DNA from 4 places in the Enterovibrio makurazakiensis genome. Region 2 is predicted to be linked to each of the others. Evidence: predicted binding sites of a transcription regulator. Region 2 holds the regulator's gene; each other region holds the start of a gene.
The links. The regulator PurR, encoded in region 2, represses purine synthesis genes. The targets are predictions, from matches to a motif close to TNANGNAAACGTTTNCNTNA.
Positions count from the first base shown of each region.

Region 1: a site for PurR is predicted at 3,616-3,635, ahead of glpX (class II fructose-bisphosphatase). Genes of this name have one in related genera too.
Region 3: a site for PurR is predicted at 3,056-3,075, ahead of L4D06_RS10345 (uracil-xanthine permease family protein). Genes of this name have one in related genera too.
Region 4: a site for PurR is predicted at 2,122-2,141, ahead of purE (5-(carboxyamino)imidazole ribonucleotide mutase). Genes of this name have one in related genera too.

Region 1 covers NZ_JAKJSE010000019.1:45,855-51,280, reverse strand. Annotated here, with positions in the region: gene L4D06_RS15085 (1,4-dihydroxy-2-naphthoate polyprenyltransferase) at 1-366, shown strand, start outside; gene rraA (ribonuclease E activity regulator RraA) at 522-1,019, shown strand; gene zapB (cell division protein ZapB) at 1,149-1,391, opposite strand; gene glpK (glycerol kinase GlpK) at 2,047-3,552, shown strand; gene glpX (class II fructose-bisphosphatase) at 3,728-4,735, shown strand; gene L4D06_RS15060 (DHA2 family efflux MFS transporter permease subunit) at 4,838-5,426, opposite strand, start outside.
Region 2 covers NZ_JAKJSE010000005.1:141,404-146,829, forward strand. Annotated here, with positions in the region: gene torD (molecular chaperone TorD) at 32-679, shown strand; gene purR (HTH-type transcriptional repressor PurR) at 1,364-2,374, shown strand; cyclic di-GMP riboswitch class I at 2,677-2,773, shown strand; gene L4D06_RS02855 (TfoX/Sxy family DNA transformation protein) at 2,897-3,490, shown strand; gene lpdA (dihydrolipoyl dehydrogenase) at 4,737-5,426, shown strand, end outside.
Region 3 covers NZ_JAKJSE010000012.1:96,471-101,896, forward strand. Annotated here, with positions in the region: gene gyrA (DNA topoisomerase (ATP-hydrolyzing) subunit A) at 1-1,567, shown strand, start outside; gene serC (3-phosphoserine/phosphohydroxythreonine transaminase) at 1,863-2,945, shown strand; gene L4D06_RS10345 (uracil-xanthine permease family protein) at 3,235-4,614, shown strand; gene L4D06_RS10350 (ion channel) at 4,758-5,426, shown strand, end outside.
Region 4 covers NZ_JAKJSE010000033.1:1,685-7,110, forward strand. Annotated here, with positions in the region: gene aroE (shikimate dehydrogenase) at 1-458, opposite strand, end outside; gene hemF (oxygen-dependent coproporphyrinogen oxidase) at 473-1,390, opposite strand; gene tsaC (L-threonylcarbamoyladenylate synthase type 1 TsaC) at 1,421-1,978, opposite strand; gene purE (5-(carboxyamino)imidazole ribonucleotide mutase) at 2,221-2,706, shown strand; gene L4D06_RS21875 (5-(carboxyamino)imidazole ribonucleotide synthase) at 2,709-3,854, shown strand; gene L4D06_RS21880 (DNA topoisomerase family protein) at 3,927-4,490, opposite strand; gene L4D06_RS21885 (DUF494 family protein) at 4,526-5,002, opposite strand; gene dprA (DNA-processing protein DprA) at 5,005-5,426, opposite strand, start outside.

The DNA of each region.
Region 1 (5,426 bases), on a different contig from region 2:
CTGCCCGCGACCGCATGCGGTTTACTTGCCGTCGGCGTGCTCAACATCAACAACCTTCGAGATATCGACAACGACCAAGCCTGCGGAAAGTTCACCTTGGTCGTGCGCATGGGCGCTGAATGGGGTCGCACTTATCACCTCGTGCTCTTGATAACCGCCTACCTTTGTTTTGCCTTATTCGCCCTGCTTGAGCACACGGGTATCACCGGTTGGCTATTCACACTATCACTGCCGCTGGCCGTTAAACACGGCAGCGCCGTATTCGCCTCGCAGGACGGTGAATCACTTCGCCCAATGATGGGAGATATGGTCAAAGTTGCGCTCTTAACCAACGTGCTGTTTGCGGCTGGTATCCTACTTCATTGATACACATCAGAAGTGCCTTAATGAATTATGGCGTCAGTCATTGCAATGCCCTACCGTGTCGTTATACTTTTTTGCATAGGGTGGCGTCTGACATCCCTCGGATTGCCACAAATTTGCCAACTCGGCACCGTTAAACCCAAAGAAGAAGTCTGATTATGGAATACAATACCTCAGAGTTGTGCGACACATACTTGGAGCAGGTTGATGTACTGGAACCTATGATGAGCTCTTACGGTGGTCGTAGTTCATTCGGTGGTCAAATCACAATCATCAAGTGTTTTGAAAACAACAGCCTGATCCGTGAAGTTGCGGAGCAAAACGGTATCGGTCGTGTGATGCTAATCGATGGTGGTGGCTCATTGCGTCGTGCACTTATTGACGCTGAAATTGCCACAACAGCAGCAGAAAATGGCTGGGAAGGTTTAGTGGTTTACGGCTGCGTTCGCGATGTCGACTCGCTAGATGAAATTGATATTGGCATTCAAGCTTTGGCGTCATTCCCTGTTGGCGCTGAGAGTTCAGACACCGGAATGGGCGTGGGTGAATCTGATGTACCCGTCAACTTTGGCGGCGTTACCTTCATTCCTGAAGATCACCTCTACGCCGATAATACGGGCGTTATATTGTCTCAAGAGCCCATAGATATCGAGTGAATTGATTAAGTAATAAGACTTATTGACGCTATTGTTGTTGCGCCAATAAACCTTGTGAAATATGTCACCACCCTAAGGTGGAATAGACAATGAGTACATAGAAAAACAGAGCCCATCGGCTCTGTTTTATTATTCTACTTCTTCAATCTTGCCAAGCAGACTACGAATGCGTTGTTGCCATGCGTCTTGGTCGGCACGTAGGCGGGTGTTTTCCTGCTCCAATGCGTCACGATTTTCACGCACAGACTCTGATTCACGACCTAGTGCTTCGTTTTGTTCTTTCAGTTCTTCAAGTTCCATCTGAAGCAGAGAAATGGTATCTACTGCCATTTGAACTTTGGCTTCAAGCTGCTCTAAAATTTCCAATGACATCAAGGCCACCTATGTTTTCCAACGTCTAAGCGCAAATGCGCAATCTTCGTCAAGGCTTGCCCTATAAGGCTTTTCTACCTTGCACGTCCCAGAAAACCTATTCTAACGGGGCATTGCGTCAGTCGCACCTTTCTAATCCACTTTTGGATCACAAGCGAACAAAAAATCACCAATTAACGCCTTTTCACTGCCTTTTAATGCCTAACGCAGAACCAGCCACTTACCTCTAAAACACCAAAATGACTAAAAATGCGACATAATTCAATTTATATTCACTCGTTGCGTGATAGGTTAATAAGGATCGTATCTCTCTTGGAATACTCCAAGACTTGCCGACATCGGCTGGGCTGACACTTCTGTTGTCAGCCTTTTTCTTTTCTACCGACTTTTCACCATTCACATTCGAATACTCATACACTCTGCAATTTGAGACGCTAAATGTTCGAATTCACCCATATAATGCGCAATTAATGAGCGAACGCACATTTTGCAACGCATAGACTTCACGAAAACCGTTTCGCCATTAGAGTAAGTAAAGCGAGCTTGGCGCAAACATCAGAGCAAATCAGCATTCAAGAAACAATGACACACCACCTTGCCTAACACTGACCAAGTCGCACTATGCTTTTTAAAAAGGACCAATAGAGGACGCACCATGAGCACCGAGCAAAAATACGTTGTCGCATTAGATCAAGGAACCACCAGTTCTCGAGCCGTGATCCTTGACCACGACGCAAACATTGTCACGGTCGTCCAGCGGGAATTCCCTCAAATCTATCCTCAGTCAGGCTGGGTTGAACACGATCCGCTAGAAATATATGCCACACAAATGTCCACCTTGGTCGAAGCCGTCGGTAAAATGGGTATCCGCTCAGATGAAATTGCAGCCCTCGGCATCACTAACCAGCGTGAAACCACCATTGTGTGGAACCGTCATACTGGAAAACCCATCTACAATGCGATTGTCTGGCAGTGTCGCCGCACTGCACCTATCTGCGAACAGTTGAAATCCGATGGTTTTGAAGACTATATCCGAGAGAACACGGGCTTAGTGGTCGACCCCTACTTTTCAGGCACAAAAATCAAATGGATTTTGGATCATGTAGAGGGCGCCTATGAATTGGCTGAGAAGGGTGACCTGCTATTCGGTACCGTCGATACATGGCTGATTTGGAAAATGACCCAAGGCAAGGTACACGTTACCGACTATACCAACGCAAGTCGCACCATGCTGTTTAACATCAACACACTCGAATGGGATGAAACACTACTCAAAGCGCTAGGGATCCCTCGCGCCATGATGCCTGAAGTCAAATCCTCTTCTGAGGTATACGGCAAAGCCAACCTCGGCGGAAAAGGCGGCACACGAGTCCCAATAGCGGGTATTGCTGGCGATCAACAAGCCGCATTGTTTGGCCAAATGTGCGTAGAAGCCGGCCAGGCAAAAAACACCTACGGGACGGGCTGCTTTTTGCTCATGAATACCGGCAAAGAAAAAGTGACGTCTCACAATGGCCTCCTAACGACTCTCGCCTGTGGCCCCAAAGGTGACGTGGCCTACGCACTAGAAGGTGCTGTGTTTATGGGCGGCGCGTCGATTCAATGGCTACGTGATGAAATGCACTTAATCAAAGATGCCAAAGACTCCGAATACTTTGCCACCTCAGTGGATACCAGTAATGGCGTCTACGTCGTGCCCGCCTTCACGGGGCTCGGTGCACCGCATTGGGACCCTTATGCTCGAGGCACCATTGTTGGTATCACGCGTGGCGTCAATGCCAACCATATTATTCGCGCAACACTCGAAGGCATCGCCTACCAATCGCTAGATGTATTAACCGCAATGGAAGCCGATTCAGGCATCAAACTCGATTTTCTCAAAGTCGATGGTGGTGCAGTGGCCAACAACTTCCTTATGCAGTTCCAGTCTGACGTGCTTAACACCGAGGTACATCGCCCTAAAGTGACCGAAGTCACCGCATTAGGTTCAGCCTACTTAGCAGGTCTTGCCGTGGGGTTCTGGGGCAGCATTGACGAACTAAAAAACAAAGCAGAAATTGATCGATGCTTTAGCCCAAGTGATGACGACGGAAAACGAGATCGCCGACATCGCGGTTGGAAGCGTGCTGTTGAGTGCTCAAAAGGTTGGGAAGTCGACTAATCCCCACGCTAATGGTCTGACTTTGCATTGAAAAGGGGGCTTGCCCCTTTTTTCTTGCCACAAAAACGCAAACGTTTCCTTTTTGCATATGGTAGAATCCGCGCCGAGTTTTTTCGCTATCAGACAACGATGCTGATGGCTTTTGATTCCACAAAATAATGACACTGGAGATCGGATGAAACGCGATTTAGCGATGGCTTTTTCACGCGTCACAGAGGGCGCGGCACTGGCGGGTTACAAGTGGCTTGGCCGCGGTGACAAGAACGCAGCAGACGGTGCAGCAGTAGAAGTAATGCGTATTCTTCTGAACAAAACCGAAATCGAAGGTGAAATTGTTATTGGTGAAGGCGAGATCGACGATGCACCGATGCTATTCATTGGTGAAAAAGTCGGTTTAGGCGGTGATGCGGTTGATATTGCCGTCGATCCTATCGAAGGCACACGTATGACCGCGATGGGCCAATCCAATGCGCTAGCTGTGCTCGCAGCCGCCGAGAAAGGCAGCTTCTTAAAAGCACCAGACATGTACATGGAAAAACTGTGTGTGGGTCCTGAAGCAAAAGGCATCATCAACCTTGACCTGCCACTGCGTGACAACCTAATCAATGTTGCTAAGGCTTTGGGTAAATCACTGGATGAGCTGGTTGTAACTACGCTGGCAAAACCCCGCCACGATGACACCATCCGCGAAATGCAGGAAATGGGCGTGCGCGTTTTTGCCATCCCTGATGGTGACGTTGCTGCGTCTATCCTGACCTGTATGCCTGACAGCGAAGTTGACCTCATGTACGGCATTGGCGGCGCACCTGAGGGTGTTGTTTCTGCCGCGGTAATTCGCGCTTTAGGCGGTGACATGAATGGTCGTCTACTGCCACGCCACGAAGTGAAAGAAAACAACGAAGAAAACCGCCGCATGGGCGAGATTGAAATCGCGCGCTGTAAAGAAATGGGCATTGAAACCAATGTTTGCTTGAGCATGTCAGACATGGCCAGCAGCGACAATGTTATCTTCTCTGCTACTGGCATTACCAAAGGCGACCTATTGGAAGGCATTACCCGCAAGGGCAACATTGCCACCACCGAAACGCTATTGATCCGTGGTAAGTGCCGCACTATCCGTCGTATTAAGTCCATCCACTACATGGATCGTAAAGACGACGCAGTGAAAGCAATCATCCTATAATCATCGGTTTCCATTGATGCAGAAAAGCACGCCACGGCGTGCTTTTTTATTGCCTGTTTGCCCGCGATTTCGAGCGCCCAATTGCACTGCTTGGGAATCGAATTATGTTTCTTGTTTCAAGTTTGCCTTAACTGGCGGGCGCTTAAAGAGTGCGAGCAAAGGGATCAAAACAATGTAAGACACCATGATAAAACCGAACGAGTAAACAAACGCCAACAACGTCGATTGCTCATGCAATAATTGAGTCACAGAGGCAATGAAGCTTGGATCGGTCACCGTCACGCCCTGAGAGGCAGCAAGTTGCTGAACTGCCGGATTGTCCGGAGTCACTCCGCCGCCTAAGGCGTGCCATTCCTTCTGCTGAATTTGGCTAAAGTAGGTGTTCACGATAGAAATCCCAAACGAGCTACCCAAGGTTCGACAAAGATTGAAGACCACCGCCCCACCGACAGTGTTGTTCGGTGATAACGTGGCATACGCCAACTGGCTGAGCGGTGCAAACACCAATCCCATGCCAGCACCTTGAATGATGCTTGGCAACAATACCCAGTAAACATCAATGTCGAGCGAATAGCTCATCATCATGAAGCTACCGATACCATTGAGCACCAAACCCACGACAATCAGCATACGCGGGTCGAGCCGGTCGATAATGCGAGAAATCGATATCAGCACAATTGCAGAGGCAATA
Region 2 (5,426 bases):
CTCTCTGCCCTTCCCTAACGACGGAATGACAATGAAAGAATTTAACGCCATCAACGAACAACGCGCCGAGTTTTACTGGTGGATGTCTTCTCTGTTTGCTAATGAGCTGACCCAAGAAGATCTCATCAACTATCAAGGTAGCAGCATGGATAGTTACTATTCCGCGCTCGCCATGACCGATGAATTGAAAGCCCCAATCGCAGGTTTTCGTAGCGCACTAGCCGCATTAAAATTGCGCGAAGACGCGCAATTGGAACTCGCGGCTGATTTTTGTGGTTTGTTCCTTAGCACCCCAAAAACGGGCGCATTGCCTTATGCCTCCATGTACATCGGCGAGACTGGTTTGCTCAACGACAAACCTGCGCAAGAGATGGGTCAATGGATGGAGAAATATGGCATCGCTCAACGAAAAGACTTCAATGAGCCCTTTGACCATCTTGCTGTCGTCCTCGATTTCATGGGTAACTTGGTCATTCTTACGAACAAAGAGACCGAAGAAGACAAACAAGAAGCCTTGATGCAAGAGCAACAGGTATTCTTAGAAACCATGGTTACTACATGGTTAGGCAGCTTCCAGAAGTCGCTTGAACAATTCGATGGCTTTGGCTTTTATAAAGCGTCTGGCGTGCTCCTCAACGCATTTGTCGCATTAGACCTATCGTTCCTAAAAGGCGAATAGCGTCCAACTCCCGAAACCAAAAAGCCGGGCTTGCCCGGTTTTTTCATTTTTTAGAGATAGAAAGTGAAAATCGTAGCGATTTCGCAAGCTTGATACGCATCAAGCTTATGCGAGTCGCTTCAATTGAATAATTGCGACTGCGTCCATGAGCCAGTAAACTGTGAACGCAAGCGATTGGCATTGAGAAATTGCTGAAAAATCTCTTTCACAGCAACAAGGTCATAACACCTAATGTTGTGTCGATGGAATGGTTTTTGGCGTGCTCAATGTGACATTTTGAGCCGATCTTTAGTAGCTATAGATGGCAAGGTCACTCCAACTCGTTTCGAACGATTCGCCGCTTTCCGTGTAAGACGAATCATAAGAGAACATGCTTGAACCAGCATAATGTTCACATCGTCAGTGCTAATGAACGTTCATCAGAATAAAGAGTCACGAATTAAGCTGATTCTTTTAATCAACGGCAAACAACCGACATGTGTTCTAGCACTACCTATTACGATGCAAGATAAAGAAAGCATGTATGCACTTCAAAAACGTGCTTTCACACATTGATACGAAACGGTCGAGAAAATGGAAACCTGTTTCGTCGAACCCAGTACGCCGCTCCTCGTTAGCGGCGTAAACATGTAAGGCAGCCAGCATTTCTCATGCTGCCGATGAAAATGATAAGAAGAATACCAAATGGCAACGATTAAAGACGTCGCACGCATGGCCGGAGTATCAACCACAACGGTTTCTCACGTGATCAACAAAACACGTTTTGTCGCAGAGAATACGACCAAAAAAGTTTGGGCTGCGGTGGATGACCTAAATTACGCACCCAGTGCTGTTGCGCGTAGTTTGAAATGCAACTCAACACGCACCATTGGCATGCTTGTTACCAAATCAACAAACCCATTCTTTGCGGAAGTTGTTCATGGCGTAGAAGAGTACTGTTACAAAGAGGGCTATACACTGATCCTATGTAACACAGAAGGCAACCTCGCCAAGCAGCGCGACTATTTACGCATGTTGGCAGAAAAGCGTGTCGATGGTTTGCTAGTAATGTGTTCAGACCTCAATGAGGAACTGCTTGCCCTTCTTGAGAGAAAGCAAGATTTGCCAATGGTTGTCATGGATTGGGGAACGCAGCACGTCAATACTGACTGTATTCAAGACAATGCAGAACTCGGTGGGTATATTGCGACGAAATACTTTATTGATAACGGCCATACGAAAATTGGTTGTATGTCAGGCCAATTGGATAAGCTAACCTGCCAAACACGACTTGCCGGTTTCCGCAAAGCGCTGGCAGAAGCTGGACTACAAGAAAATCCAGATTGGATTGTAGATGCAGATTTCGAATGCGACACAGCGGTAGAAGCAGCAAACAAATTGTTAGCACTTGATGAGCGTCCAACGGCACTATTTTGCTTTAACGACATTATGGCATTGGCAGCAATCAGTACATTCCGCCAAGCGGGTCTAGACGTACCAAACGACATCTCGATCATTGGCTACGACAATATCGATTTGGCTGCATTTTTCTCGCCACCACTAACGACGATCCATCAGCCCAAAAACCGCTTGGGTAAAACGGCAATCAAATTATTGTTGGAACGTTTAGCGAACAAAGAAAACAAGCAACAGATTTTCGTTATGCAGCCTGAACTGATTATTCGTAATTCAGTGAAAAATCTAAACGCCGAATAGTTTTAACGCACAAAGTTCATCAATAGCTCGCCATTTTTGGCGGGCTATTTTTTTATGTGACAAGAAAATTTAACAAAATCTTCTCATTATTGAGATCCAGCTCAATAAGCATAGTTTGTCTAGTTTTCTAGTGCTAATCTTTAACTCAATTAAAAAATGACCGCTTTGGTTAAAATGGCTTCAATTACAAAGAGAACCTGATATTTTCATTCATATCAATAAGACTCTATCTGAAGCAAGATCACATTTTTTGAGACTAGCAATAACGACAATATGATGCGATTCAGTTAAGCTAATAGTCGTCAAGAAAAAGGCAAACCACAGCGAAAGCGTGGGACGCAAAGCTTCCGGCCTCACAGCACACAAAAATTTTGTGTTGGTGGTAGCGGAGTTACCGATGACGTTAGCATTCATACACCGAAATTACTTTTCGGTACATTGACAATTCTCTGAATTAGCTTTGCTACGTTGCTCCTTGACCGCTCATCCAGGAACGGAACGTAATGATTGAGAATAAGTCACATGGATAAACCAACACTAAAAAACACGTTAAAATTCTTCGAATGTCTGGGCAAAATCAAATCGCGTTCTATGTTTGGCGGGTTTGGTGTCTTTTGCGACGAGACAATGTTCGCCTTGGTCGTCAACGACCAACTTCATCTTCGCGCTGGTCAAGCGAATGAAGCCGATTTCATTAAACTTTCGATGACGCCCTACGTCTACAAGAAACGTGGCTTCCCTGTCACAACAAAATACTATGCCATACCAGAAACGTTGTGGGATCAATCAGAGGTTCTGATGAATTATGCGAATATTGCGTATGCCATCGCCAAAGATGATCAACAAGAAAAGAAGACTGCGGCGCCAACGCGTATCAAAGATTTGCCAAACCTAAGACTTGCGACAGAACGTATGCTGAAAAAAGCAGGAATCGATTCTGTTGAGCAATTGCAAACTGAAGGTGCCGTAAGGGCTTATCAAGCTCTACAAAAGTCACATAGCGATACGCTAAGTCTAGAACTTCTTTGGGCGCTAGAAGGCGCAATTGAAGGTAAACACTGGTCTGTCGTCTCTCCTCAGAGACGCGATGAACTGTTAGAAACACTAAGACAGTAAAAATTTCATTATTTCGCCCTGTCGGTACCCTAAAGTGAACAATCAAGGGATCGACTGGGCGAATCTATCTTCGCCCAGTCTTTCAGTTTCACCACTCTCTCGAATTCGCCTCTCACACCGCACTAAGCGCATTTCATACCGTATCTTCACAAACAACCAATCATCTACCCCAATATTACGTTCAATTCTTTCAGTTAATCGAAAAGAACATCATGTTCCATTGCTTATAGGCCATGCTTCTAACGAGCTTTTTATCTATAAATAAGCAATTATCACAAATCTCATTTTAAGGTTGCCAAAAAACCAATAATCCCATTTATGCGACATTCGTCACGTTTATTATGCTAAATGCATCTAGTTGACTATCTTTGGTTGGAATTTTGAACTAAGCCAAAAGAGTAGATAGATGAATGGCAACAATAAGATGCATTACAGCAGACCCTATCCAGACCAAATTGACAGGATCTTTAGAGACCATTTTCGTAAGTGGCCTCGACGTTTTAAGTGGGCAGTGTTTTTCTGCTTCTTATTGCCGATCTCATTTTACGCAGCGCTTGTCGACGGAATGTTTGCGCCGTCATTTCTTTCAGTATTAGTGATCGTCTTTATTAGCATTAATGCTGTTGTCATCCTATGGGGCTTGAGGCTCAATAGCTTTGCACAAAGATACTGGCACCGTAACTATCACATCGTTGGTGCTACAACACTTGCCGTGGTTCCTTTGTCATTGTTAGCCATTCAATATTCGAAATACTGCTTATAACCACCTCTTTTATCACTTTCTCTCGGTGACCATTTCTGCTCGTTCCCGTTTTTCGCTCTGAGCACCGCTATCATTCCAATACGCAATTCGCAATATAACCACTATAAATCAATAAATTAAAAGAAATTTCAAATCCAAACCTCGACAACTCTCGTACTAGATTCGAAAAAATTGATGAAGAGTGTAATGAAATCCCAAATTTGCAGGTCTTTATTTCTTAGCAAAAGCACTGAAACCCAAAACACAACTTGCTGCATATTTCGAATTTTGATTGGGCCTATTGTGGTCACAGTCTTGGCAAATAAACGCAATAATTCATTGAGATAAGCCATTCAATAACAATGACGTTATACACTTAAGCTAAGGATGGGCAGTGAGCATGTTCTCACTGAACAAGCACTTTCAAATTGCTTAAGTCATTTGGCGATGGTGCCCGAGATTCGGAACACTGATTTGCAGTAAGTGACTCATAAAGGAATACAGATGAATAAACAGAAGTTAGGCATTATCTTTATCATCGCAGCCATATTTATTGCGTGGTTTGCCTTTGATTTAGGGGCGCTTTTTACACTTGAAAATGCAAAAGCACAGCATGAGTCTCTCAAAGACAGCATTTCACAAAACTTCTTAACTGCCAGCGTTGTCTACTTCTTGGTATACATCGCCATGACCGCCCTCTCATTGCCAGGCGCAGCCATTGCGACTTTGCTTGGGGCTGCACTTTTTGGCTTTTGGTGGGCATTGCTTCTGGTTTCTTTTGCAAGCTCCATCGGTGCCACACTGGCTTTCCTCGTCAGCCGTTTCTTGTTGAAAGATTCTGTTCAAAACAAATTTGGCAACAAACTTACAACCATTAACGAAGGCGTCGAGAACGATGGTCCTTTCTATCTACTGACACTTCGTTTGATTCCCGTCTTCCCATTCTTCCTTATTAATCTGCTGATGGGTCTAACCCCTATCCGCACATTGACCTTCTATGTTGTCAGCCAAATCGGCATGCTTCCGGGCACAGCGGTATACATCAATGCTGGTACGCAACTCGCCCAAATTGATTCACTAAGCGGCATTGTGTCTCCCGGCGTACTGCTTTCACTTGTGCTACTTGGTCTGTTCCCCGTTATTGCAAAGGTTATTATGAACTTCATTCAAAAGCGCCGTGTTTACGCGAAATGG
Region 3 (5,426 bases), on a different contig from region 2:
TCGTGCTCATATCTTGGAAGGTTTGGCGATTGCATTGGCGAACATCGATGAAATCATCGAGATGATTCGTAATGCACAAACTCCAGCGATTGCACGCGAACAACTGCAGCAACGTGGTTGGGAGCTTGGTACTGTTGCTGCAATGCTTGAAGCAACAGGTGTTGACGCTGCTCGCCCAGAATGGCTAGAAGATGAGTTTGGTGTTCGCGACGGAAAATACTTCCTGACTGAGCAGCAAGCACAAGCTATCTTGGACTTGCGTCTACACAAACTGACCGGTCTTGAGCACGAAAAGATCCTTGATGAATATAAAGAGCTGCTAACACTGATTGGCGAACTCATGTTCATCTTGTCTAGCCCTGAGCGCCTCATGGAAGTTATCCGTGAAGAGCTTGAAGCGGTACGTGATGGTTATGGCGATGAGCGTCGTACCGAAATCACGGCGGCAAGCCATGACATTGATATTGAAGATCTGATCAATCAAGAAGACGTGGTAGTGACCCTATCTCATGAAGGCTATGTGAAGTATCAGGTTCTTTCTGATTACGAAGCACAGCGTCGTGGTGGTAAAGGTAAGTCTGCTACGCGAATGAAAGAAGAAGACTACATTGAGCGTCTTCTTGTTGCCAATACGCATGACACCATCCTGTGCTTCTCGAGCCGTGGTCGTATGTACTGGCTGAAAGTGTATCAATTGCCACTAGCTTCGCGCACTGCGCGTGGTAAGCCGATTGTTAACATGCTACCGCTTGAGCCAAATGAGCGCATCACAGCTATCTTGCCTGTGAAAGAATACTCAGAAGACAAGTTTGTCTTCATGGCAACGGGTGACGGTACCGTTAAGAAGACGCCGCTGACTGATTTCAGCCGTCCTCGTAGCGCAGGTATCATTGCAGTTAACCTTCGTGAAGGTGATTCACTGATCGGTGTTGATATCACGGACGGTACACGCGACATCATGTTGTTCTCTTCATTTGGTAAGGTTGTTCGTTTCTGCGAAAGCCCAGTTATCGATGAAGAAGGCAATGCGAAAGGCGGTGTTCGTGGCATGGGCCGTACAGCGGCAGGTGTTCGCGGTATTAAGCTTGCTGAAGGCGATAAAGTGGTATCACTTATCGTACCGAAGAATGATGGCGACGTACTGACAGTCACTGAGAACGGTTACGGTAAACGTACTGAACTTGGCCAATACCCAGCGAAGAGCCGTGCGACTCAAGGTGTTGTATCCATCAAAGTCTCTGAGCGTAATGGTTCAGTAGTTGGTGCGGTTCAAGTCACCGAGGGTGATGAGTTCATGATGATCACCAACGGCGGTACCTTAGTGCGTACGCGCGTTGCTGAAGTGAGTCAGGTAGGTCGAAACACCCAAGGTGTGACACTTATCCGTACTGGCGAGACTGAGAAAGTCGTTGGCCTACAACGTATCGATGAGCCAGAAGAAGAATTGATTCTGGACGAAAACGGTGAAGTTGTTGTTGATGCAGAAATTGTTGAACAAGCATCTGCAGAAGCACCTGTTGAGCCATCAGCAGATACCGAAGAAGACAAAGAAAACGACGAAGAGTAATTCTTCCCTCTGATTCTTTGTTATAGAAAAACGCAGCTTAGGCTGCGTTTTTTATTATCTTTCTAAGCATCGACGTAACTATACCCAAACAACCTGAATCGAGCATCTGCAGGTTACTTGGGTATCGAGCGTATTTCCCGTTCCAATCCCTTGAGAAAGGTGATAAAACAAATAGAACATTATTTATTCATGACTTCCTACGCGCCTTATTCAGTAGCGCTGCCAGCAAAGGGATGAGTTGGCACTATTAAGAAAGTCATTATTAAGCGATTCAACGCAGGAGCATTCATAGATCATGGAAAAGGTACACAATTTCTCAGCAGGCCCAGCAATGCTGCCACAAGCCGTTTTGGAAAAAGTTCAGGCTGAACTGATTGACTGGAATGGCACTGGCTCGTCGGTGATGGAAATCTCCCACCGCAGCAAAGCGTTTTTGGCAGTAGTGGGTGAGGCTGAGAAAAACCTTCGTGAATTACTGTCCATCCCTGATAACTACCACGTTCTGTATGCTCAAGGTGGCGCTCGTGCGCAGTTTGCTGCCGTGCCAATGAACTTACTAGGCAGTAACACCATTGCGGATTATGTTGATGGCGGGTACTGGGCAGCAAGTGCGGTCAAAGAAGCGAAAAAATACTGTACGCCTAACGTTGTGACAGTAAAAACAGAGATTGATGGTAAACGTGCGGTACTTCCAGCTAAAGATTGGAAACTAAGTAGCGATGCAGCATTCGTGCATTTCTGTCCGAACGAAACCATTGATGGTATTGAAATACGCGATTTGCCAGAGACTAACAAGCCTATCGTTGCAGACATGTCGTCGACGATTTTGTCACGCCCGATTGATGTGTCTAAGTATGGTGTGATTTACGCGGGCGCTCAAAAGAACATTGGCCCGGCGGGCATTACCCTGATCATCGTCCGTGACGATTTGCTAGGCCGTGCGAAAGAATTCCTACCAAATGTACTTAACTACACGACGTTGGTAGAAAAAGATTCGATGTTCAATACCCCTCCAACGTTCGGTTGGTATCTCGCGGGTGAAGTCTACAAGTGGGTGAAAGAGCAAGGTGGCGTTGAAGCGATGCAGGTGAAGAATGAAGCGAAGGCTGCGTTGCTTTATGGCTATATCGATTCATCTGATTTCTACGTGAACAACATTCATGAGAGCAGTCGCTCATTGATGAATGTGCCATTCCAACTGGTCAACGCTGATCTAGATGAAGCATTCCTTGCGGAATCAGATGCGCGAGGCTTGAAAGCACTGAAAGGACACCGAGATGTTGGCGGCATGCGTGCATCAATTTACAACGCAATGTCGTTGGAAGGTGTGCAAGCATTGGTTGACTTTATGGAAGAGTTTGAAGCAAAACACGCATAACCTTTCATTCGCTATTGTGTCTGAAACCGCCCTTATTGTGGCGGTTTTTTTTTGCTTTTGTTTTGAGTTTGTTAAATGTGCGCGTTCTTTAGCCAGATGATTTGGTAGCGGAACGCAAACGTTTGCTTTTTGGTTGTGGCTGGATAAAATGGCGCGAAAATCTTCCCCATAATCATCACTTAACTATCTGATTGTTCTGAGTAACAGCAATCACAGAAGACGACTTTCAGATAACTCCTTTGCCCATTCAGCGCACAGGAGTAAGTGTACTTAAAGCAGGTATCAGTAAATGAACGATTCTCATCGTGCAGATAATGTTCGTCCATCAGAACTCATCTATGGACTCTATGACCGACCACCTCTACCACAAACCTTGTTTGCTGCGGTTCAGCACCTACTTGCTATGTTCGTTGCCGTTGTTACACCGTCGCTTATTATTTGCCAAGCATTGGGCCTGCCGACGGAAGACACGAATACGATCGTGAGCATGTCATTGTTTGCATCTGGTCTCGCTTCTTTTATTCAAATTCGAACACTCGGCCCAATGGGTTCAGGTCTGCTGTCTATTCAAGGTACGAGTTTCAATTTTCTAGGGCCAATTATTGGCTCAGGCCTTGCGATGAAAGCAGGCGGTGCGGATACAGAAACCATGATGGCAGCGATTTTTGGTACCATCATGATTGCCTCGTTGACCGAGGTTTTCCTTTCTCGTGTGCTTGAGCATGCCCAACGCATTATTACGCCATTAGTGTCGGGTATTGTTGTCACCCTTATTGGTCTCACACTTATCCAAGTGGGGTTAACCTCAATGGGGGGCGGTTATGCCGCCATTGAAAACGGGACTTTTGGCGAACCGAAAAATCTGCTTTTAGCAGGTTCAGTGCTCGCTGTCATTGTGCTACTCAATCGCATCAACAATCCTTACTTGCGGGTTTCTTCTATTGTTATCGCCATGTCTGTGGGTACCTTGATAGCGTTTGCTCTGGGTATGGTGAACACCGCGCCGACTGACAATGTGGAATGGCTTGCGATACCAAAGCCAATGCAATATGGACTTGCTTTTGACTTCTCGTTACTTGTTCCGTTGGTGATTGTGTTTTTGGTCACATCGTTGGAAGCGATAGGGGATATTACTGCAACGTCGGAAACGTCTGAACAGCCGGTTTCTGGTCCTGTATACATGAAACGCATTAAAGGCGGCGTGTTGGCTGACGGCGTAAACTCAGCGCTAGCAGCCGTGCTAAATAGTTTTCCTAATTCAACGTTTAGCCAAAACAATGGCATTATTCAACTCACGGGTGTAGCGAGTCGCTACATTGGCTTCTTTGTGGCGGGTATGTTGGTTATCCTCGGTCTTGTACCTGGCGTTGCGACCTTGGTTCAGTTAATTCCTGAGCCGGTACTAGGCGGCGCCACCATTGTGATGTTTGGTACGATTGCCGCATCGGGTATTCGCATCATTTCGCGTTGTGAACTTAACCGCCGTGCCATTCTCATCATGGCGCTATCTTTCTCTATGGGATTGGGTATTGCTCAAAAACCGGAGATCCTCCAGTTCATGCCAGATTGGGTGAGAAACATTCTTTCTTCAGGGATGGCGGCGGGTGGTTTAACAGCGATTATTCTTAATTTAGTGCTGCCAATGGAAGATAAACTGTCAGACAAATAAACCACTGACTAGAAAGGTAGCCAATTCGGAAAAAGGGTTGGCTACCTAGTTCGTTTATTTCCATATATCCCTTCGTCGTTAACCATCTTCTTATCCTCACTTTCGTATTTCAGTCTCTATACTGAGAAAGTGGAGGTGTCGCTATGTCAAATCGCTCTGAGTCTGCACAAGTTGGAAGTATGAAATCGTCTTCCGATTTATCACCGTCAACGACGAATGCAGATGCTAGTCATCATGAATCTATACCATTGCAAGCACAGTCATTTCAGGCGTGTCAGTATTGTGATCCTGAAGGCGAACAACACGCATGTCATGAACCTGCAGAAGAGTCGGGTTTTTGCTTTTGGCATGATGAAAATGCTTCCAAGGATGCACCTGATGTAAAAGCGCGTCTTGAAGCTTATGCAAAAGACGGAGGACAACTTCGAGGGATCATTGTTAAGCGTGCTGACCTTCGAGATGTTAACTTGGTGAAACACGGCCCTGGCGGAGGTTACGACCTGAGTTATGCCAACTTCTATCGTTCGAATATGACGTCAGCTCACCTGTTTAATGCCAAGTTTGATCATGGAAGCTTGATGAAGGCCGACCTCCATGATGCCAATGTTCATTGTGCCAGCTTTATTAACTGTAATCTTTTGGGCGTAAAACTGACCGATACCAAGATCGACAACATCAAGGTTGGGAATATCCTTCAACAAGAAGCCGAAGGGAAAGTAGCAGAGCGGGGAAGGGACATGGAAAAAGCACTCGATCTTTACGAGCAATCTGAAGAGATATATCGGGATTTACGTAAGGCATCAGAAGCTCAT
Region 4 (5,426 bases), on a different contig from region 2:
ACCGTTCGATTGGCAATCACTAACGTATTGGGGGTGTGCTTAAGTAAAGGAAGCACCACACCGCGCGCAGCACCTCCCGCGCCGAGCAAGAGGATGTTAGCGCCCTCTAACTGCACATGATGGTTTAGAAGATCCTGAACGAGACCTTCCCCATCCGTGTTATCACCAAGAATGCCGCCATCGTCCAGCTTTTTAAGCGTATTAACCGCGCCGGCTAAACGAGCGCGCTCGGTAAGCATCGTCGCCATCGCATACGCATCTTCTTTGAATGGAACAGTGACATTGCAGCCACGACCACCGTCAGCAAAAAACGCATCCATGGCTTCATTGAAGCCGCCAATAGGGGCTTGCAAGGTTTCATATGACATTGTTTGCCCTGTCTGACGTGCAAACAAGGTGTGTATAAAAGGGGACTTGCTGTGTGAAATCGGATTACCGACAACGACGTATTTATCCATCTACCTACTAAGCCTTACCAATCCCTTGGCGTTAAATAGTCTTTATATAGTATTGCTTCAGGTGAACCCGATTCAGGCTCAAACCCATACTCCCACCTTACAAGCGGAGGCATGGACATTAAAATTGATTCTGTTCGCCCGCCACTTTGAAGGCCAAACAGAGTACCGCGATCATACACTAGGTTAAATTCGACATAACGACCGCGACGATAAAGCTGGAACTGGCGCTCATGCTCTGAGAACACTTTGTCCTTCCGTTTTTGAACAATTGGAAGATAAGCATCGATAAAACCGTCACCCACCGCTTTTATATAGTCAAAAGACGCATCAAAACCCCACGCATTGAGATCATCAAAGAAAAGACCACCAACGCCACGGGTTTCATTTCTGTGCGGAAGGAAGAAATAGCGATCACACCACGCTTTGTGCTCGGCATAAACGGAATCACCAAACGGCGCACAAATTGCTTTTGCGGTATTGTGCCAATGAAGGCAATCTTCTTCGACAGGATAAAAAGGGGTGAGGTCAAACCCTCCACCAAACCACCACACAGGGGCTTCGCCTTCTTTCTCAGCAATGAAGAAACGAACATTGGCATGGGACGTCGGAATGTGTGGGTTTTTAGGGTGAACCACCAAAGACACGCCCATGGCTTCAAAGCTACGCCCAGCAAGCTCTGGTCGATGCGCTGTCGCGGAGCCTGGCATTTTATCACCAAACACATGAGAGAAATTCACGCCCGCTTGCTCAAAAACAGTACCGTCACGAAGGACGCGACTACGACCACCGCCACCAGCATCTCTCTCCCATGCATCTTCCACAAACGCAGCGCCGCCATCTTCATGCGATAACGCATCACAAATACGGTCTTGCAACGAAAGGAGGAAGCGTTTTACGGCATCTTTATCGACTGGTTGGGTGTGGTCTTGCACTGGCGTTCCTTCTTAATCCGATGTTTTTACTTAACCTTGTCGAAGCACCTTACCAGAACGTGCATCGCGGATCTCGGTCGGCCTCTCAAGACCACCCGTTTTTCCCTCTAAAATACAAGCAACACGGTCGCCAAGTTGTGCTTCGACTTCTTCCACTGAGCGACACGGCTCTTCACCGCTCAAATTCGCACTGGTCGATGTAATCGGCTTACCATAGGCAGCACACAGCGCTTTCACATCAGGATGGTCAGAGACACGCACCGCAACGGTATCAAAATCTCCCGTAACCCAACCCGTGATTTTCTCGCCCGCTGGCATCACCCAAGTAACAGGCCCTGGCCAACTCGCCAAAACATCCACTTTCGTTTCTTCGCTTAATCGGCTCATATCGATATACCCATCAAGCTGGAAAAGATCCGATGCAATTAAGATCAGACCTTTGGCGCGATCACGCTCTTTCACATCCAATAAGGTTTGAATTGCTTGAGCGCTATCGGGATCACACCCAACACCAAACACACCTTCCGTCGGATAGGCAATTACATCGCCTTGAGATAAGGCTTTTACACATTGCTCCACGTTGGCCAATGTTCTTCTCCGCATTTTCTTCTTACGCTTTTGCATACTATGACCAATTAGGCATGGCAGACTCAACGTTTTTGTCACACTTCGAAACACACTCTCGAAATTCGTATTGCGGGTAAAAACACCCTCTTTACGATGAAATGCATCGACGCAAACGTTTTCCTTGTGATTTATAACCGATATAATGACGCCGAATTTCTCGTCGTAATGACGTTCGCGAGTACATGGCAGTTACAGGAGCAGTTATGAAAGTCGGCATCATCATGGGTTCAAAATCAGATTGGCCAACCATGAAAAACGCAGCAGACATGCTTGAGCATTTCGGCATCGCGTATGAAACAAAAGTGGTTTCCGCACACAGAACCCCTCAATTGCTTGCAGAATACGCCAGCAATGCTGCTTCTCAAGGTATCAAAGTCATCATCGCTGGTGCGGGTGGCGCAGCACACCTTCCTGGTATGACGGCAGCGTTCACTAGCCTTCCTGTTTTGGGGGTTCCTGTGCAATCAAAAGCCCTCAAAGGCATGGATTCTTTATTGTCTATTGTACAAATGCCAAAAGGCGTTGCTGTTGGCACACTTGCCATTGGCGATGCAGGCGCTGCAAATGCAGGCTTACTCGCTGCACAAATTCTTGCAACGAGTGATGACGACCTGCTAGCTAAAATCGACACCTTCCGTCAGAACCAAACCGACACAGTGTTGGCACACCCAGACCCATCGGTAGAGTAATCATGAATGTATTGGTACTTGGCGCAGGCCAGTTAGCGCGAATGATGGCGCTTGCGGGCGCACCATTGAATCTCACCATTAGCGCTTATGATGTCCGCTCAGGCAACGTCGTTCATCCTGTGACACTGGAAGTGCTTGGTCATGGATTAGAGAATGGCATCGCGAACGCTGACGTCATTACCGCGGAATTTGAACATATTGCCCCCGACGTGCTTCGTCTTTGCCAAGACAGCGGAAAATTCTACCCGGGAGAAGAAGCCATATTAACGGGTGGCGATCGCCGTAAAGAGAAAGCCCTGCTGGACAAAGCTGGCGTTAACAACGCGCGATACCAAGTCATCGAAAATCGCGCTGATTTTGATAACGCCATTGAACGCATTGGTTTGCCGATGATTTTGAAAAGTGCGCTGGACGGGTATGACGGTAAAGGTCAGTGGCGGCTTAAATCATCCGAGCAAACAGATGAAATATGGCAAGACATCGAAGCCTTCCTTGCCGCGTCCCATCAAGCTGACCGTCAATGCGTTATCGCAGAAGAGTTTGTTCGCTTTGATCGCGAAGTATCCTTGATTGGCGCTCGTGGACAAGATGGCAGCCTTGCTATCTATCCCCTCACAGATAACATTCACACTGATGGCATTCTGAGTGTGTCCGTTTCAGCCAATGAGAACGCTACCTTACAAGCACAAGCTGAATCGATGTTTGATGCAGTCGCATCCGCGCTTGATTACATTGGTGTATTGGCGATTGAGTTCTTTGATGTAAATGGCACGCTAATGGTGAATGAAATCGCACCTCGCGTTCACAATTCAGGCCATTGGACACAACAAGGCGCCGATGTTTGCCAATTTGAAAACCACCTTCGCGCCGTGTGCGGGTTGCCATTAGGCAGCGCAAAACGCGTTCGTCCGACAGCAATGATTAATATCATTGGTGAAGTGACAGTGCCAAACAGCATCATGCCTTTAGCTCACGTGCATTGGTATGACAAAGCCCCAAGACCTGGCCGAAAAATTGGTCACATCAACGTCTGTGCCAGTTCGCAAAGCGAACTTGGAGAGCATTTAACAACACTCTCTACGCATTTGTCTGGTGATGAGTTCCCAGCGTTGTTGGAAGCGGCTGATAAACTCAATCAACCACTGTAATCCCGTTTCGATACAAAAAAAGCCGCAAATGCGGCTTTTTTTTGTCTGAGCACTTTATCTGAGTGCCAACCATCAACCTTGTTTGTGCTGACACTTCTTACTCGCACACACCTTCACCATACCTGCAGCGGTTTGCTTCTCTAATAACAACGCAAAACCACACGCTTCGCAGCTTCCTTTTAATGGCTTAAGGTTCACAGCAAACTTACACTTAGGGTACGCATCACAAGCGTAAAACGCTTTACCAAAGCGCGATTTTTTCTCGTGGAGTTGGCCTTTGCCACATTCAGGGCAAGAGACTTCAACACCTTCGCTAACAGGCTCTTGGTCGCGTTTTTCAATATGTTGGCACTCTGGATACGCAGAACAACCAATGAACATACCAAACCGCCCTTGGCGAAGCACCAATTCACTGCCGCATTCAGGGCAAGGTAATCCCAACTCTTTCACCACATGACCATCATTGTGATGCAGCGATTCAACAAAATCACAGGCTGGGTAACCCGTACACGCCTTAAATGGGCCACGTTTGCTGTGTTTAATAACAAGAACGCTGCCACATTGAGGACAGCGTTCTTGTTGTTCTAGTGCATGTTCGTGCGCACTAAATAGCGATTCGTCAATTTTTCCAGCCAAAACTGATTAGCCTCAACAACTTATGGGTGAGCACCTTAGTGAAGGTACTCGTCTTCTGCTGTGCTGTAGAGCAGGTCTTCCATCTGGTCGTACGCGCGCTCGTTTCCAGGCACATTAAACAGCACCATCAAGATCACCCACTTGAGATCTTCCAGTACAAACTCTAGCGTTTCCAACTCCATGACACGATCAATAACCATTTCACGTGTTTCCGGGCTAAGCACACTGATTTGTTCGAGGAAAATAAGGAAGCCTCGGCTCTCTGTATCCAGACGATCCATTTCACTTGGCGTAAAGATACGCATGGACGTCAACGCACTCCCTGTTAAGTAAGGAGATTTGTCGGCATCTTGAAGTAGCGCCAGCTTCTCAAGCCAATTTAACGCTTTATATATATCTTCCTGATGAAACCCTGCTCTGGAGAGTTCATCAGCCAATTCGTCCTGATCTACCAGCAACTCCACATCACTATGGATGTAAGTTTCAAACAGGTACATTAAGATGTCCATCATGGCTATCCCCTCCTCGCTCTGACATAGCCACCGGGTACCGCCGAAACAAGCCCCAGTAACTCTAGTTCTAACAACTTCATCATGATTTCGTGAACGGGCTGATCGCAGATCTCTGCTAGCACATCGACACACCTTGCTTCATTTCCTACGTTAGCCAACACTTCAGGAAATGGCAATTCTTCTTGCGAAACTTGAGCTGGCGTTATGTCTAACTGGTGGTTTATTGCACAACCCGCCAGCGTTCCCACCTGCTCTAATATTTCCTCAACAGACTCGACCAAAAACGCACCTTGCTTAATAAGGCCATTGCTGCCTTTAGCATAAGGGTTATGAATGGAGCCTGGCAAAGCAAATACGTCACGCCCCTGCTCTAACGCTAGACGCGCGGTGATCAATGAGCCGCTTTTCATGGCGGCTTCGACAA